2 regions of the Eubacterium sp. AF15-50 genome follow, and region 1 is predicted to be linked to the other one. Evidence: predicted binding sites of a transcription regulator. Region 1 holds the regulator's gene; the other holds the start of a gene.
What was found. The regulator Rex, encoded in region 1, represses fermentation and respiration genes when NADH is low (regulators of the CRP and FNR family bind a similar motif). The targets are predictions, from matches to a motif close to ATTGTTAANNNNTTAACAAT.

Region 1 (4,447 bases):
ACACGGGAGGTAACATATCTTCTTCTATCACCATATCGTAAGTACATTCCTGAGTATATCCCAGTATAAAAATTGGCTTATCTATGCCATGTCTTCTAAGGTTATGGCCCTCGTAAGCCGTAGCTACGGCATATCCGTAACATATATCATCTAAATCCTTAGCAATAGGTACTGCCCCATGTCCGTAACCATCTGTTTTTATTACTGCAACTATTCCTGTATTTTCATTTAATCTTTCCTTCATAATCTCTACATTTTTATGAATCATATCTAAGTCAACTGTTGCATAACCTCTAAAATACTTGTCAATTTCCATAATTTCACTTCCTGTTAATCTGTAATTACACTTTTTATTTCTTCAATAATATCTGTAGCCATAAGACCTGTTTTTGATACTTTATGGGCTGCCATATCACCTGCTAATCCGTGAACGTAAGGTCCCATTACCGCTGCCTTTTCAAAATCACAGCCTATACCTATGAGGGCTGATATTATACCTGTAAGGGCATCACCGCTTCCTGCCGTTGCCATTCCATTATTTCCCGAAAGATTAATGTAAATCTGTCCGTCAGTTGCAATAACGGTTCTTGCATCCTTTAAAACCACATTGGCACCGTACCTGTAATTAAGCTCTTTGGCATAATAAATAAGGTTTTCTGCAATTTCCTTAACAGGTTTATTTATAAGTCTGCTCATTTCTCCTAAATGAGGAGTTAAAATTAATTTCTTATGAAAGTTCTTTTTAACCCTTTCATCTGCAGCAATATTGTTTATTCCGTCAGCATCAATAACTGCCGGGATTTTTGACTCAATTACCTGCTCCACAATCATCTGCTGTATGGTTCCTATTCCTATTCCCGGCCCCACAGCCACAACGTCACACCAGTTTAAACATGCTTCAAAGGCTTTTTTGTCAAATTTTTCTGTGTTGTATGTATTAATCATAGCCTCAGGAATTAATTTTGCAATAATATCCCTGTTATTTTCGTGGGTAAAAATTCTTACAAGTCCTGCTCCTGCCCTAAAGGCAGCCTTAGCACACAAAACAGCGGCTCCTGAAATATCCCTGCTGCCTGCCACTATCAGGATTTTTCCAAATGTTCCTTTATTAGAATAATTAGCTCTCTTTGGAATCATTTTCAAATCATCCACACCGGCATATTCTAATATTTCCGAAGCCTCATTGTAAGACTGTACCGGATAACCAATGTCTGACACCTCTACCTGTCCGCAGTAATCAGCTCCCGGATATAATACCGTGCCTATTTTGTGACAACCGAAAGTTACAGTATAATTGGCTTTTATGGCACATCCCATAACTTCACCGGTATCTCCGTTGATTCCTGATGGAATATCAACGGCATAAATAATATTTTTCATTTTATTTATTTCCGAAATAAGCTGTTCGTATGTACCTGTAACGTCCCTTGATAAACCTATTCCAAATAAAGCATCAACTACCACATCGGCATCTATAACACTAGATACCACAGGAACTCCTATTTTTTCCACAATACTTAACTGGGTTTTAAATTCCTCTGTTGCCTTTTCCTTATCTCCCATAACAAAAATACAGATGTTATATCCTAAAAGATACAACATCCTGCCTATAGCAACACCATCTGCCCCATTGTTACCAATGCCTGCAATAACCTGTATTGTTATATTATTTTTTTGTTTTCTTTCATTTTTGTCAATTAAATCAGCTACACTTTTTGCTGCTCTTTCCATCAAAACCAATGATGGTATTCCAATCTCATTTATCGTATAGCTGTCTATTTTCTTCATATCCGTGCCTTTAACGATATTCTCCATGAGTATGCTCCTATTTGTTTAAACTATTGTTTTTTTCTGAAATTCTATATGTAAGCTTCATAAGACTCTCTGACAGATGGACATTTTCAACAATAATGTCTCCCGAAACTCCTAGATCCGTATGGGCAAAATTCCAAAATGCCTTTATGCCACACTCTACCAGTTTCTCAGCTATTTTCTGTGCCGGTTCCTTAGGTAATGTAAGTGCCACAATTTCCACACTATTTTCCTTAACATAATCATATAAGTATCTAATGTCCAAAACCTTACCGCCTGCTGTGTCTTTACCTATCAGTTCAGGATTCTTATCAAATAACGCAGTAATCTCAAATCCCCTGTTTCTGAAATTGCCATAATTGGCAATTGCCTGACCTAAATTTCCTGCACCTACGATAACCATTTTATGTGTTACGTTAAGCCCTAAAAGCTTTCCGATTTCTTCATATAAATACTGAACATTATAGCCGTATCCCTGCTGTCCGAATCCGCCAAAATTGTTTAAATCCTGTCTTATCTGGGATGCTGTAACATTCATTCTTTTACTTAACTCTTTTGAAGATATACGCTCAATATTTTCCTGTCTTAGTTCATCTAAATATCTATAATAACGAGGCAGCCTTGAAACAACTGCTTTTGATATTTTATTCATGCTAACTCCTCATTCTTTTTTCTCTAATGTTTAATTATAAGTACATAGGGAAACATTGTCAAATATTTATCATTCTTTTATTTTTGGGATTTTCTCATAATTTCAGCCTATATTAAAGTTAATGGGATTTATAAACATATAGTTTAAAAATATGCTTATTTATGGTAAACTGTTTTCCAGGAAAATTTACTTTTACAGGAGAAAACAAATGATATTATCATGTAATCATATATCAAAATCTTATGGTGTTGACACTATTTTAGATGACTGTTCTTTCTTTATTAATGATAATGAAAAAGCAGCCATTGTGGGAAATAACGGTGCCGGCAAGTCAACCATAATGAAAATTCTAATAGGGGAACTTAGCGCTGATAATGGAAATGTTACCATTGGCAAGGATAAAACCATCGGTTATCTTGCCCAGTATCAGGATTTAAGCTCCACTAATTCCATATATGAAGAAGTAAAATCCGTTAAGCAGGACATAATTAACATGGAACAGCGCCTTATGGGATATGAAAGGGAGATGGCTAACCTGTCAGGTTCTGCCCTTCAAAAACTTATTGAAGACTATACTAATCTTGAACATCGCTTTCAAATGTTAGATGGTTATTCATACAAAAGTGAAATTGAAGGTGTCATTAAAGGTTTAGGATTTACTTCTGATGATTTTAATAAAGAAGTGGGAAAATTATCTGGAGGGCAGAAAACCAGAGTTGCCCTTTGTAAACTCCTTTTAGGAAAGCCTGACATTATAATGTTAGACGAACCTACTAACCATTTGGATTTAAATTCCATTAAATGGCTGGAAAATTATCTTTTAAACTATAAAGGTGCGGTACTTATTATAGCCCATGACAGATATTTTCTTGACAGAATCGTAACTAAGGTCATTGAAATTGAAAATCATAAGTGTCATATTTATGACGGCAATTACTCCGCCTTTGCTGAAAAGAAAAAACAGCTTAGAGAGGTGCAGCTTAATCTTTACCTTAAACAGCAAAGTGAAATTAAACATCAGGAAGAAGTTATTGCCAAACTTCGCTCTTATAAACAGGAAAAGTTTTACAAACGTGCTGAAAGCCGTGAGAAGGCTTTAGATAAGATTGAATTAGTGGATAAGCCCGAAGAATTAAATGCTGCCATGAATATTACCCTTGAACCTGACTGTGTAAGTGGAAATGACGTTTTAACTGTTCAAAACCTTTCTAAGTCATACAACACACTGCTTTTTAAGGATATTAATTTTGAAATCAAACGTGGCGAGCATGTTGCCTTAATTGGTGATAACGGTACAGGTAAAACCACTATATTAAAAATCATCAATAATATTATTTCTGCCGATAGCGGTATGGTAAAGTTAGGTACTAACGTGCATATCGGTTATTATGACCAGGAACAGCATAACCTTACTGACAGCAATACACTGTTTGAGGAAATTGCAGATGCCTATCCTGATATGACTAATACCAAAATCAGAAACACCTTAGCTGCATTTATGTTTACGGGTGATGACGTTTTTAAATTAGTTTCCGATTTAAGCGGTGGTGAAAAAGGTCGTTTATCTCTGGCAAAGCTTATGCTTTCAGAGGCTAACTTAATTATTTTGGATGAACCTACCAACCACCTGGATATGACTTCAAAGGAGATTTTGGAAAATGCCATAAACAGCTACACCGGTACAGTATTTTATGTGTCCCATGACCGTTATTTTATTAACCGTACTGCAAGCCGTATTTTGGAACTAACTCATACCAAATTAATTAATTACCTTGGTAATTACGATTACTATGAAGAAAAAAAAGAACAGCTTACTGCTACCTTCGCCCCGGAAATTGTCAAGGAAAAGGAAGCAAAAACTGTTTCAGATAATAAACTTGATTATTTAGAAAGGAAGGCTGAAGCCGCAAGGATTAGAAAATTGAAAAATGACATTTCTAAAGTTGAAGAGAAAATAAAAAAATATGAAGACAGATTAAATGA
Region 2 (4,447 bases), on a different contig from region 1:
AGGTGGATATGCTTTATTTATGCTGATGATAAAAAGCAGAAAAGCTATGGTGATAATAGGTGTTTTGTATCTTTGTGGATTGTATTTTTTCAGGGCAGGAAGTGGAATTTATATAAACAAAATTCTGAAACTTTGGAATTTTTACTATGAGACCAATTATGTAGGCTTAAAGTATAAGTCATCTTATCTTTACAATGTGGTGATATTGCTATTGGTGGAATTATTAATAGCAGTTATTTTATACAGTATCATCATAGGAAAAAATTGTCGGTATGTGGCTTTACTACTGGTATTAGCACCTGTGATTTTAGATTCGGCAGTAGGTTATCTGCCTTCAGTTTCGAGTACATTAGAACTTATTTTTGCAGCAGTATTTTATTTTACAATATACCGTCAACAGGGAGAAAAAAATGTAATTACCACTGCTGTAGCAACCATGGCAGTGTTACTGATGGTGTCGGTTCTGGCTTTTAATATTTCACCTAGGTTGGAAAAGTATAAAAAAATGGACAGTTATAAGAAAACAGCGGAGGCTATTAAGAACTTTGATAAAATTAATCCGGGAGATTTCTTAAGTTCCATTTTTGAAGGCAGCGGAAACTATGCCAAAGCAGGAATTGGAAAAGGAAAGTTAGAAAATATTAATGAATTCAGGGCTACCGGGAAGAAGGTATTAAAGGTTACGGTTACAAAGAAGCCTACAAAAACGGTGTATTTAAGAGCTTTTGTAGGAATAGATTATAACGGGAAGGAATGGACAGGTGCCGATAAAGATACCGTAAAGGATATAAAAGAATTTTATAACACACAAAGTCAGTTTAAAAAGTTAATAAATGAACCCTATAATAAGTTTTCAACTTATACATCCCTGGCAAAACAGAAAATGACTATTGATGTTTTAGGGGCATCCGGCAAATATGGATATTCACCGTATTTTTCCGAAGTAAAGGATGAAAGTGCTGATTATGATACCTGTGCCTTAGGTGATGGAAAAAAACAACATATATATTTATATTTCGATGGAAATGATTTAAGTAATAATTTTGACTATTTAAGCAATGTATCTTCCTATTGGCACAAATATAGTGAATTTACAAAAGTAAGATATATCGGAAAACCTAAGGGGCTTGATGAATTAAAACATAGATGTAATCAAATTGACAGTAATTACGAAGTAGGTGTTGCCACGGCAATTAATGAATGGTTTAGTGATTTACAATATAGTAAAGCACCGGGAAAAACAACAGATGGCAGGGATTTCGTGGAGGATTTTCTTTTTAACAGGAAAACGGGATTTTGCGTGCATTTTGCATCGGCGGCAACGTTGATTTACAGAATGAAGGACGTACCGGCAAGGTATGTGGAGGGATACGTTATTGACCCCTCAAGTTTTACCAAACAAAATGACGGTACATTTGCAGCTACGGTTACTGATGAAGGGGCTCATGCATGGTGTGAGGTATTTAATGATATTAAAGGCTGGCAGGTAAGGGAACATACACCGGGATACAGCACGTCGAGAATATCAAAACAGGAAAACAATACTACAAAGCAGGAAGCAACTACAGTTGCAGCGGTAACTACAACCCACGCAAATGAAAGTACAACGGCTTCGGCGGATAACACAAAGGCAACTGTAAACAGTGAAAGTCATAAGAATACATCTCACAGTGAAAATGTAAGTTTAAAGCCTGTAATAAAGGTGTTAAAAGTAACTTTCATACTTATAATATGTGTGGTGGCGGGATTCATTATTTTTGTTTTGCCTCATAGAATTAAGAGAGTCAGTAAAATACGGAAAATAAAAGGGAAAAACAGTATATGCAGCACTTATAAGGAAATCTGTAATATATGCAATTTCTTCGGAGCAGGTTTAAATAAGGGCAATTCCACAGAAGCAATAGAGAAAATGATAAAACAGTTTCCACAGCTCTCAGAAGAAGAATGGCGATGGATATATGACATAACCCTTATAGCAGCGTTTTCAAATGACAGGGCTACAGATGAGGACAAGAGGAAAATGTACATGCTTTATCGTAAATTTAGAAACGATATGTTAAAGAGTTTAAAGGGCGTTAAAAAGTTTATTTTTAAATTCATAAAGGCAATGTAATTAAAAATAATAAAACTTAACTGGTTTTAGTGAAAAAATGGCGTTAATTCGCCATTTTTTTTATTGAAGATACTAGACAAAGGAAATAGAATTTGTTAAAATTATAACAATCTTGGAAATATCAGATATGTTACATATTTTTCACAAAACATTAACAGAGTTATTTTAAATGTTTATTGCGGTTAAATTCAATTGATGATATTATTTAAGAGTGTGAGTAATTTTTAAAATTGATGTAATTTATTATATTAAATTAAATTTTTATGGAGGATTATATTATGTCAAAGAAAGTAGTTATTGCAGGCGCATGCCGTACAGCAATCGGAAAAATGGGCGGAGCATTAAGCACAACTCCGGCACCGGTTTTAGGATCTATCGTTATTGAGGAAGCTCTTAAGAGAGCAGGCGTTCCTAAGGAAGCAGTTGATCACGTATATATGGGATGCGTTATCCAGGCAGGTCTTGGACAGAACGTAGCACGTCAGGCTTCAATTAAGGCAGGACTTCCTATTGAAACACCGGCAGTTACAGTAAACGTTGTTTGTGGTTCAGGTCTTAACTGTGTAAATATGGCAGCTCAGATGATTAAGGCAGGAGATGCTGATATCGTTGTTGCAGGTGGTATGGAGAATATGTCAATGGCACCTTTTGCACTTCCAAAAGCAAGATTTGGTTACAGAATGAACAACGGAACACTTGTTGACACAATGGTAAATGATGCATTAACAGATGCTTTCAACAATTATCATATGATGATTACAGCTGAAAACGTAGCTGAACAGTGGGGAATCACAAGAGAAGAATTAGATGCATTCTCAGCTAACTCACAGCAGAAATGTGAAAAGGCTATGGCTGAAGGTAAGTTTAAGGATGAAATCGTTCCAGTTGTTGTTAAGAACAGAAAGGGCGATATCGTTGTAGATACAGATGAAGGACCAAGAGCAGGAACAACTGCTGAATCACTTGGTAAATTAAGATGCTGTTCAGGAAAGCCTGATGGTGTTGTTACAGCAGGTAATGCTTCAGGTATTAATGATGGAGCAGCTGCAGTAGTAGTTATGAGCGAAGAAAAGGCTAAGGAATTAGGCGTTACACCTATGGCTACATTTGTTGGCGGAGCACTTGGCGGAGTTGATCCTTCAATCATGGGTGTTGGACCTGTTGCTTCAACAAGAAAAGTTATGGAAAAGACAGGCTTAACAGTTGACGATATGGATTTAATCGAAGCTAACGAAGCTTTTGCAGCACAGTCAGTTGCAGTTGCAAGAGACCTTGGATTTGATATGAGCAAGGTTAACGTAAACGGTGGAGCTATTGCACTTGGACATCCTGTTGGAGCTTCAGGTTGTAGAATACTTGTTACATTACTTCACGAGATGCAGAAGAGAGACGCTAAGAAGGGTCTTGCTACATTATGTATCGGTGGCGGAATGGGCTGCTCAACAATCGTTGAAAGAGACTAATTAAATATATAAAAAGCTGGTAGCAGATTTTACTACCAGCTTTTCATGTGTTTTTTAATAAGGTAATTTAAAGGAGAAGTGATATGGAATTTATTACTTATGAACAGGAAGGATTTGTTGGAGTTATTACCATCAACCGCCCAAAGGCATTAAACGCATTAAACAGCCAGGTCCTTGATGAATTAAACGCTACATTAGATGCAGTTGATGTTAATGAAACAAGAGCATTGATTTTAACAGGTGCCGGAGAAAAGTCATTTGTTGCAGGCGCTGATATAGGAGAAATGTCAACACTTACAAAGGCTGAAGGCGAAGCTTTCGGTAAGAAGGGAAATGATGTTTTCAGAAAACTTGAAACATTACCTGTTCCTGTTATTGCTGCAGTAAACGGATTCGCTTTAGGTGGCGGATGTGAAATATCAATGAGTTGTGATATTAGAATCTGTTCTGAAAATGCTATTTTCGGACAGCCTGAAACAGGTCTTGGAATTACACCGGGATTTGGTGGAACACAGAGACTTGCAAGAATCGTTGGACCTGGAATGGCTAAACAGATGATTTATACAGCAAGAAACATTAAGGCTGATGAGGCTTACAGAATCGGTCTTGTAAATGCAGTATATCCACAGGAAGAACTTATGGATGCAGCAAAGAAAATGGCAGCAGGCATTGCAAAGAACGCACCTATTGCTGTAAGAGCATGCAAGAAGGCAATTAATGATGGATTAGATGCAAACATGGATGATGCAATCGTTATTGAAGAAAAATTATTCGGTAGTTGCTTTGAGACAGAAGATCAGAAGGCAGGTATGGGTAACTTCCTTGAAAAGGATAAAGAAAAGAAATTAAAGGTTGTACCATTTAAGAATAT

Region 2: Q5O73_RS07160 (acetyl-CoA C-acetyltransferase) is a predicted target of Rex. The motif match lies at 2,205-2,224, and genes of this name have one in related genera.

The regions. Positions count from the first base shown of each region.
Region 1 covers NZ_CAKVZL010000020.1:788-5,234, reverse strand. The annotation lists gene alr (alanine racemase) at 1-316, opposite strand, end outside; gene Q5O73_RS03945 (NAD(P)H-hydrate dehydratase) at 331-1,815, opposite strand; gene Q5O73_RS03940 (redox-sensing transcriptional repressor Rex) at 1,826-2,464, opposite strand; gene abc-f (ribosomal protection-like ABC-F family protein) at 2,673-4,447, shown strand, end outside.
Region 2 covers NZ_CAKVZL010000055.1:911-5,357, reverse strand. The annotation lists gene Q5O73_RS07165 (transglutaminase family protein) at 1-2,113, shown strand, start outside; gene Q5O73_RS07160 (acetyl-CoA C-acetyltransferase) at 2,392-3,576, shown strand; gene Q5O73_RS07155 (enoyl-CoA hydratase-related protein) at 3,660-4,447, shown strand, end outside.